3 regions of the Mesorhizobium sp. B2-4-1 genome follow, and region 3 is predicted to be linked to each of the others. Evidence: predicted binding sites of a transcription regulator. Region 3 holds the regulator's gene; each other region holds the start of a gene.
The links. Region 3 encodes PhoB, which activates phosphate uptake and scavenging genes when phosphate is short. Its sites were predicted from a motif close to TGTCATNNANCTGTCAT; they were not measured.
Positions count from the first base shown of each region.

Region 1 (3,243 bases), on a different contig from region 3:
CGACCTCGCCGATGCGGATCTCGCCGACGAAGGGATGGTTGCGGGCATAGCCGCGCTGCGTGGAATAGCCGAGCGCCAGCAGGAAGCCCTCGTCGCCGCGCGACAGCGCCTGCAGGCGGATGTCGCGAGCCATCGGGAACTCCAGCGGCTCGCGGGTAATGTCGCCGGGGACATGGTCCTGCGGCATGTCTCCGTCCGGCTCGATCAGCCCATCGCGAGCGAGGATCGCCGAGACGCGCGGCATTGGCTGCGCTTCCGTCTCGCGCCGCAAGGGCGCGGCGACATCGGCGCCGGCGGCAAGCTCGGGATCGAGCAGCCGGTGCGTGTAGTCGAAGGTGGGCCCAAGCAACTGGCCGCCGGGCAGGTCCTTGTAGGTCGCCGAAACGCGGCGTTCGACCAGCATGGTGGCGGTGTCGATGGCATTTGTATAGCCAAAGCGCGGCAGCGTGGTGCGGTAGGCCCGCACCAGGAAGATCGCCTCGATCATGTCGCCGCGCGCCTGCACGATAGCGAGTGCGGCGAGTTCGCGATCGTAAAGCGAGCCTTCGCTCATCACCCGGTCGACGCCGAGCGCCAGCTGTTCGACGATCTGGTCGAGGCGCAGTGCCGGTACCGAGCGGTCACCGCGCCGACGGTCAGCGAGCAGGCTGTGGGCGTTGGCGATCGCGGCTTCGCCGCCTTTTACCGCAACATACATCGCTAGGCCTCCGTCGTCTTGATGCGTGTCGTACGCGGCAGGCAGGCGAGGCTGTCATGTGCCGCCAGGATGATGTCGACGCCGCGCGGAAAGCGGTTGATGTTCTGCTTCCACTGCTCGATGAAATGACGCGGCATGCGGGCCGGCGCGATCGTCGCCGTCTTCTCGATGCCAGGACCTTCGAGCAGCAGCGGCGTGCCTGACGTGAGATCGCCTACCTGCAGGATCAATGTGGTCGAGCGGTCGGGATAGTCCTGCGTGCCTTGCGAGAAACCGTCGAGCGCCATCATCTCGGCCGGCGAGGCCACAAACGCGAAATGCGCGTCGGCCGGGGTGTTGGCCAGCGGCGCACCGCTGTGAAAGCCGAGCCAGGACATGACCGCTGCCGAGGCATGCAGGGCCGGGTCGAGCCAGAGCGGCGTGTCATTGTCGCACAATGCCAGCGCAACCGCGCCCGATGTCGCCGAAAGCGGCGCCGGCGGGCGGGCCAGGGCCGGCAAGGGTTGCACGCTGCCCGGCCGCGCCATTGCGTCCATGACGGCGCGAAACACCGTCTGGGCGTTGAACACCGGATCGGCGAACCCGCCCTCGATCGATTGCGCTGCGATATCCATCAATCTTCTCCGCGAACCATGGTGAAGAAATCCACCTTCGTTGCCGCCGTTTCGGCGCGGCGCCTTTCTCGTGCCGTGGTCAAGGCAGCCCGCAGCGGCGCGAGAAGGCCCGTTTCGACCGCCTCTCGGTGGGCGGGGTCCTGCCACAGCGCGTCGGCGATGGCCGCCAGCTTCGCCTTCTGCTTGTCGCGGCCGAGCGCATAGCAATGGCCGACCTGTCCGGACGGCAGGCGCACTGTGGCGCGGGTCACGGTGGCCTCGCCGACATTGAACGGCGCGCCGCCGCCGCCGATGCGGCCGCGCATGGTAACCAGGCCGGTCTCGGGACCGCGCAGCAGTTCGGCCTCGGCAGGCAGGCCGGATTCGTTCCAGAGGCGAACGATGTCGTCGCCGCTGGACTGCGCCAGGGTTGCCATGGCCGCCTTGCGTTCGGCCTGGTCGCGCGCTTCCTGTCCTCGCATGAGCAACACCCTTGCTTCTAATTTGTCTATTGATATAGACAATCATACGAATTATACCCATTACCTAACGCGAGTCCATGACGGGTGCGTGACAGGGGCCGGCCAGGGGCGAAACCGTGAACGGAAAACACGTGGCTGACGGTATCGAGCGGCGCAGCGGCGTCTCGTTGTGGCGCCAGATCGCCGACCGAATCCTGCAATCGATCGCTGCCGGCGATTTTGCCGAGAATGCCGCGCTGCCGCCGGAGGTGGCGCTGGCCGAGCGCTATGGCGTCAACCGTCACACGGTGCGCAGCGCCATCGCGGCGCTCGTGCAAGACGGGGTACTGCGGGCCGAGCAGGGGCGCGGCACTTTCGTGCTGTCGCGCAAGCGGCTGTCCTATCCGATCGGCGCGCGCACGCGATTTTCAACCGGCTTGCAGGGCCAGGCGTCGGAGCGGCATATCGTGCTGCTGGCCTCATCGGTCGAGCCCGCCAGCCGGCGCGTCGCCGAAGCCCTGGGCGTTGCCAGGGGATCGGATGTGATTCGCCTGGAGACGCGCGGCGAGGCCGATGGGAAGCCGGTGTCGCGCGCTTCCGGCTGGTTCGACGCCAGGCGCTTCGCCGGCATCGATGTGGCCATGGCCGAGACCGGGTCGATCACCGCATCGCTCAAGCGTTTCGGCATAGACGATTATCTCAGGCAATCGACGGTGCTGTCGGCGCGTCACGCCGATGCTTCCGACCTTGCCGACCTCGATCTGCAGCCGGGCGGCATCGTGCTGGTCACGATGGCCGTCAACATGACGACGGACGGCCGGCCGATCCAATTCGCCGAGGCGCGCTTCCCGGCGGAGCGGGTGGAGCTGAAACTGTCGGCGCTGTAGGGCGTGTCGGCCTTATACTAACGCTGGTACCAGACCAGCTCGGTTGTCAGCGGCTTGGCGGTTTGGGGGTCGCCCTGCGCGGGGCGTGGTCAATACGGGCCGGGTTCACGATCTGCCAGCTTATGCCCCCACCTCGATCACGGCCTTGATCAGGCCGGATTTCTCATGCGCCCAGCGGGCGAGATCACGTGGCGTGTCGGCAAGCGTGGTGCGGTGGGTGACGAGCTTGGCCAGCGGCACGGCGCCATCGCGGATCGAAGCGGCGACGTGGTCAAAGTCGGCCCTCAAGGCATTGCGGCTGCCGACAAGCGTCATCTCGCGCTTGTGGAATTCGGGGTCGGAAAAGGCGATGTCGTCCTTCACGACGCTGACCAGCACCAATGTCCCGCCATGCGCGACATGAGCGAAGGCCGACTGCACCGAGCCGGTGTTCCCGGTGGCGTCGAAGACCACGTCGAAGCCTTCGCCTGATGTCGCTTCGCTGACCAGATCGGATGCCGCGCCGCGCGACCCGTCGAGGGTCTTGAAGCCGAGTTCATTGGCGGCGAAGCCGAGCCTTTCGCTGCTCATGTCGAGCAGCGTCACGTCGAGCCCGGCGATGCGGG
Region 1 is NZ_VFVN01000012.1:72,598-75,840, reverse strand. It holds gene FJ949_RS25600 (carbon-phosphorus lyase complex subunit PhnI) at 1-697, opposite strand, end outside; gene phnH (phosphonate C-P lyase system protein PhnH) at 700-1,311, opposite strand; gene phnG (phosphonate C-P lyase system protein PhnG) at 1,311-1,772, opposite strand; gene phnF (phosphonate metabolism transcriptional regulator PhnF) at 1,889-2,638, shown strand; gene FJ949_RS25580 (zinc-binding alcohol dehydrogenase family protein) at 2,759-3,243, opposite strand, start outside.
Region 1: a site for PhoB is predicted at 1,850-1,866, ahead of phnF (phosphonate metabolism transcriptional regulator PhnF). Genes of this name have one in related genera too.

Region 2 (3,243 bases), on a different contig from region 3:
TTCAAACGCGCCGGCTGTGACGGCATTTTGACCTATTTCGCCCCTGAGGTGGCGGAGATGCTGAGAGCATAGTTTCCCCAGCGCCGTCAAACCATATGCTCTTCATGGACCCACCGGCAAATGAGCCGGTATAGCGGCTGTCTCGGCAACCGCCATTTTGGCATCCGCACCAACCATCAGGCAACACTCTGGACATCGCATAGGCGAAGTACGGATATGCATCTTTTCGATCGCGGAAAATACTACTTGCAATTTGCAATCGGTTTGCTAGAAAGTAACTGCTTGCAAAATACAACTGGTCTGAGGAGGCTTTCCATGTCCAGACTTCGCGTCAACGCATTCACCTTGTCGCTCGACGGTTACGGCGCCGGTCCCGACCAGGATTTGAAAAACCCGCTCGGCGTCGGTGGGGAAGCCCTGCACAAATGGATGATCGGTACCCGCACCTTCCGCAAGATGGTGCTCGGAGACGATGACGGCACAACCGATATCAACGAGGCGTTCGCGGCGCGCAGCTTCGAGAATGTCGGCGCCTGGATCCTCGGCCGCAACATGTTCGGGCCGATCCGCGGCGAATGGCCTGACGAAAACTGGAAGGGCTGGTGGGGCGACAACCCGCCCTATCATGTGCCGGTCTTCGTGCTGACCCACCATGCGCGCGAGCCGATCGTCATGGAGGGCGGCACGACCTTTTACTTCATTACGGATGGCATCCATTCGGCGCTCGAGCAGGCAAGGGCAGCGGCCAATGGCAGCGATGTGCGGGTCGGCGGCGGCGTCGCCACCATCCGGCAGTACCTCCAGGAGAGGCTCATCGACGAGATGCATCTGGCGATCTCGCCGGTGCTGCTCGGCTCCGGCGAGCACCTCTTCGCCGGGATTGATATGCCGAAGCTCGGCTACGCGTGCAGCGAACAAGTAGCGACGCCGCTTGCCACGCATGTCGTCATCAAGCGGACTTAGGAATTAGTTGTCTGCGACAGTGGGAATTGGCAACCCTTGGTGCAGATCCTTTCTCCCCGTCACTATACGGGGAGAAGGACAAACTCTCGTTCAATACTTCTCGGGCACGTAGAGCTCGCGCGGCAGCACCTGGCGCTCGTATTCGGGATTGAAGACCCGCTCGGGCAGCGTGATCTCCTCGTGCGGCACCTCTTCATAGGGAACCTGCTGCAAGAGGTGGTCGATGCAGTTCAGCCGGGCGCGCTTCTTGTCGTTGCCCTCGACGATGAACCAGGGCGCCTCCGGAATGTTGGTACGGGCGAAGGTCTCTTCCTTGGCCTTGGTGTACTGTTCCCAGCGCACCCGCGACTGCAGGTCCATCGGCGACAGCTTCCACTGCTTCATCGGATCGTGGATGCGCATCAGGAAGCGCATCTGTTGTTCCTCGTCGGTGATCGAGAACCAGTATTTGACCAGCGTGATGCCCGAACGGACCAGCATGCGCTCGAACTCCGGCACGTCACGGAAGAATTCCTCCACCTGATCGGGCCCAGCGAAACCCATCACCCGCTCGACGCCGGAACGGTTGTACCAGGAGCGGTCGAACAGAACGATCTCGCCGCCGGCCGGCAGGTGCGGCACATAACGCTGGAAATACCATTGCGACGTCTCTCGCTCGGTCGGTGCCGGAAGCGCCACGACGCGGCAGATCCGCGGGTTGAGCCGCTGGGTGATGCGCTTGATGACGCCGCCCTTGCCAGCCGAATCGCGGCCTTCGAAGATCACCACAAGCTTCTTCTTGTGGTAGGCGACCCAGGATTGCAGCTTGATCAGCTCGGATTGCAGCCCGATCAGGTCGCGAAAATACTGCATGCGGTCGATAGAAGGCGGATGCGCGTTCTTGTAGATCCTGGCGATCTCCAGCGACAGCGCCGGTTCCGACATCTCCAGTTCATAGTCCTCGTCGAGCGTGTCGGCGAGTTCGGCTTCCAGCCAGTCCCGGGCGCCGGACTTGGGTATGGATTCATTCATCGGTGTTCCTCCATCTGCAAGCTGCCGCCTCCGGCAACGACCGGGCGCACTGGTCGCGTCCTGACGGCGGCGCGCAACGCCCTGATCGACTGAGTATAGGCCGGCAATGACGGTTTTATTGCAGGGGCACGCCACGGCCGCTCATCGGTGTGCTGGGGCCGGAGGGCGACAAGCCGCACGGATTGTCCTACAAATCCAGCAACCTGATCGGGCCATTCTTCTCAATCGCGAGGACTGACATGGAATACCGCACTCTCGGCCGTTCCGGCCTGAAGGTTTCGGCGCTGACGATGGGCACCATGACCTTTGGCGGCGCCGGCCCGTTCGCGGCTGTGGGCAACAGCGATCTCGCCGAGGCGAAGCGCATGATCGATCTGTGCATTGATGCCGGCATCAATCTCATCGACACGGCCAATGTCTATTCGGACGGCCTGTCGGAGGAGATCATCGGCGAGGCACTCGGCGGCAAGCGCAGGAACGACGTGCTGATCGCCTCCAAGGCGCGCATGCGCATCGGCGACGGTCCCAATGACGAAGGCCTGTCGCGCCATCATTTGATCCGCGAATGCGAGAAAAGCCTTAAGCGGCTCAAGACCGACGTCATCGATATCTATTTCCTGCACGAATGGGACGGCGTGACGCCACTCGAAGAGACCATCGCCGCGCTCGACACGCTGGTCGGCCAGGGGAAGATCCGCTATATCGGCTGCTCCAACTATTCCGGCTGGCAGGTGATGAAGGCGCTCTCCATCAGTGACACCCGCCATCAGCCGCGCTTCGTCACCCAGCAGATCCACTACACGCTCGAAGCACGCGAAGCCGAATACGAGCTGCTGCCGATCTCGGTCGACCAGGGATTGGGCGTGCTGGTGTGGAGCCCGCTGGCGGGCGGCCTGCTGTCGGGCAAGTATCACCGTGACAACCCGACCGCGCGCCAGGTCGCCGGCTGGTCCGAACCGCCAATCCGCGACGAGGACCGGCTGTGGCGGATCGTCGATGTGCTGGTCGAAATCGGTAAGGCCCGCGGTGTGTCCGCCGCACAGGTGGCGCTTGCCTGGCTGCTTGGCCGGCCGGCTATCAGCTCGCTTGTGATCGGCGGGCGCAACGAGGCCCAGTTCAGGGACAATATCGCGGCGGCCAGCCTGACGCTGGCCGGCGAGGAACGTGATCGCCTCGACGCGGTCAGCCGCCCGCCCCTGCTCTATCCCTATTGGCATCAGCAGCTGACGGCAAAGGAGCGTTTCGGCGCCGCCGACCTTGTGATCGATC
Region 2 is NZ_VFVN01000002.1:249,987-253,229, forward strand. It holds gene hemB (porphobilinogen synthase) at 1-72, shown strand, start outside; gene FJ949_RS05865 (dihydrofolate reductase family protein) at 316-963, shown strand; gene ppk2 (polyphosphate kinase 2) at 1,054-1,974, opposite strand; gene FJ949_RS05875 (aldo/keto reductase) at 2,214-3,243, shown strand, end outside.
Region 2: a site for PhoB is predicted at 2,081-2,097, ahead of ppk2 (polyphosphate kinase 2). Genes of this name have one in related genera too.

Region 3 (3,243 bases):
TGCGCCGCGTATGGCGCGACCAAACAGGCCCGTAGGCCGGCACAAAGGCTCTATTTTTTCGAGCCTCGAAAAAACACTGGTCCATCGTCGGAACGCTGTCAACGTCGATTCTGATGTATTTTGATGTCCTCGTGAATTTTTTTCGAGCTCCGGAATAAATAATGACAGCCAAGGCCGGTTCTGCCAGTATTTGACGGTCGTCGGGATCCTGGGGAGAGAACGCGGCGACGGGGAGGATGCGAGAAACATGTCGGTCGGAATCCGCCACGACGATTTGCGCCGACGCAACCGGGCGATGGTGATCGCGGCCGTGCGCCGTGCCGGGCAGCCCTCGCGCACCGAGATTGCCGCGACCACCGGGCTCAGCCATTCCACCATATCGGCGATCTCCTCCGACCTGATTGGCGAAGGCATCCTGGCGCAGAGCAAGCCGAGCGAGGCCGGTGCGCTGAAACGCGGCCGGCCGCAGGTCGGCCTCAGCCTCAACCCTGAAGCCGCGGCGGTGATGACCGTGGTGCTGTCGCTGAATTTTCTCTCCGTCGCCGTCATCGACTATGCCGGCCAGGTGATATCTGAAGAGCAGCGCCGGCTGGACACGCTCACCCTGTCGCGCGAGGCGCTGATCGGCGAATGCGTGGCCATCGTCAGGCGGCGGTTCGAGGATCCCGACCTCGACGTCGGCAGCATCGCCCGTATCGCGCTGGCGATCCAGGGCATCACCGACACGGATGCGCGCACCATGCTGTGGTCGCCGATCACGCCGCAGACCGACATCGCCTTCGCCGACATACTGGAGGCCGAGTTCGGCATTCCCGCCACCATGGAGAACGATTGCAACATGATGGCGGTGGCGCTGCGCTGGCGCGATCCCCAGCGCTACCGCGACGACTTCATCGCCATCCTTTTGTCGCACGGCATCGGCATGGGCTTGGTGCTGAAGGGTGAACTGTTCACCGGCACCCATTCATCCGGAGGCGAGTTCGGCCACATGATCCATCGCCCCGGCGGGGCGCTCTGCCGCTGCGGGCGGCGCGGCTGCGTCGAGGCCTATGCCGGCAACTATGCCATCTGGCGCAACGCGAGGCAGCTTGGCGAGGACACCGAGCCCGTCGACGTCAGCGACGCCGACATGCGCACCCTGGCGGCCTCGGCGCGCGAAAAGGACGGGCCGGAGCGCGAAGCCTACCGCAAGGCCGGCGAGGCGCTGGGTTACGGCCTTGGCAGCCTGTTCGCGCTGATCGATCCGGCGCCGGTCGCCATGGTCGGCGTCAGCGCCGCCGCCTTCGACCTGATCGAGCCGGCTCTGCGCGAGGCCATTGCCCAGACCGCCGGCGGCCAGCACTCGAAATCGATTTCCTTCGACACCGAGCCGAACGAACTGCCACTGATCCGCGAGGGCTGCGCCATGCGCGCGCTGACCTTCGTCGACCAGGAGATTTTCGCGCCGGGGGCACAGGCGAAATCAGGCGTGGGCGAGAACGTTGCGTGACATATCCCTAGTCTTCGCGAATCGCATACCCCGCGCCCCGAATGGTGCGGATCACGTCAGGCATGCGGCCATTGTTGACCGCCTTGCGCAGCCGGCCGACATGCACGTCCACGGTGCGCTCGTCGATATAGATCGTTTCGCCCCAGACATTGTCGAGCAGTTGGCTGCGCGAGAACACGCGGCCGGGATGTCGCATCATGAATTCGAGCAGGCGGAACTCGGTCGGCCCGAGCCGGATCTCGCTTTTCTTGCGGTAGACCCGGTGCGATTCACGGTCGAGCACGATGTCGCCGACCTTGAGCACGCTGGACAGAACTTCGGGCTTGGCGCGGCGCAGCAGCGCCTTGACGCGTGCCATGAATTCCGGCGTTGAGAACGGCTTGACCAGATAGTCGTCGGCGCCGGTGGAGAGACCGCGCACCCGGTCGCTTTCCTCGCCGCGCGCCGTCAGCATGATGATCGGCAGCCGCTCGGTCTCGGGCCGCATGCGGAGACGGCGGCAGAGCTCGATGCCGGACACCGCCGGCACCATCCAGTCGAGCACAAGAAGGTCAGGGACATTCTCCTGCAAGCGGATCTCGGCTTCGTCGCCGCGCGTCACCACCTCTACCTGATAACCCTCCGATTCCAGATTGTAACGGAGCAGCACACCCAGCGGCTCCTCGTCCTCCACCACCATGATGCGTGGCGCGATCATCGACTGGTCACCCCTGCCGTCAAGCCGCTGGCGCCGACATCGCCGTCTCGTCCTGCTTCGGGCGATTGGCGGGCAATTGCGTGCCGGTCAGCACATAATAGGCATTTTCGGCAATGTTGGTCACGTGATCGCCGATGCGCTCGAGATTCTTGGCGCAGAACAAAAGATGCGTGCAGGCGGTGATGTTGCGCGGATCCTCCATCATGTAGGTCAGCAGCTCGCGGAACACCGATGTGTATTTGACGTCGATGCGTTCATCGTCGGCGCGCAGCTTGGCAAGTGCCGCGGCATCGCGCGCCGCATACTCCTCGATCACGCCTTGCACCTGGATCAGCACAAGCTGCGCCATGGCGTCGATGGAGTGCGACAGGTCGCGCGGCGTGGCGGCAAGGCCGACGGTGCCGACGCGCTTGGCGATGTTCTTGGCGAGATCGCCGATGCGTTCGAGATCGCCCGCCATGCGGATCGAGCCGACGACATGGCGCAGATCGTCCGCCATGGGCTGCCGCTTGGCGATCAGGGTGATGGCGCGGTCGTCGAGTTCGCGCTGGCGCGCATCCATGATCGCGTCGTCGGAGACGACGCGCTGGGCGAGCGCGTTGTCGGAATTCAGGAGCGCCTTGGTCGCGCCGCCGACCATCGATGAGGCGAGATCGCCCATGTCGCGGATCAGCCTGCTGATCTGTCCGAGATCTTCGTCAAAGGCTGCGACTGTGTGTTCGGCCATGATCTTGGTCCTCGTATGCCTGGGATCAGCCGAAGCGGCCGGTGATATAGTCCTGCGTGCGCTTCTCGCGGGGCGACGTGAAGATCTTCTCGGTGCGGTCGAACTCGACCAGCTCGCCCAGATACATGAAGGCGGTCTGCTTCGACACGCGCGCCGCCTGCTGCATGTTGTGGGTGACGATGACGATCGTATAATCGGCCTGCAACTCGTCGATCAGCTCCTCGATCTTGGCGGTCGACAGCGGATCGAGCGCCGAGGCAGGCTCGTCGAGCAGGATGACCTCCGGCTTCACCGCCACCGTGCGGGCGATGCAGAGGCGCTGCTGCTGGC
Region 3 is NZ_VFVN01000013.1:63,560-66,802, reverse strand. It holds gene FJ949_RS26285 (ROK family protein) at 248-1,489, shown strand; gene phoB (phosphate regulon transcriptional regulator PhoB) at 1,497-2,186, opposite strand; gene phoU (phosphate signaling complex protein PhoU) at 2,206-2,913, opposite strand; gene pstB (phosphate ABC transporter ATP-binding protein PstB) at 2,939-3,243, opposite strand, start outside.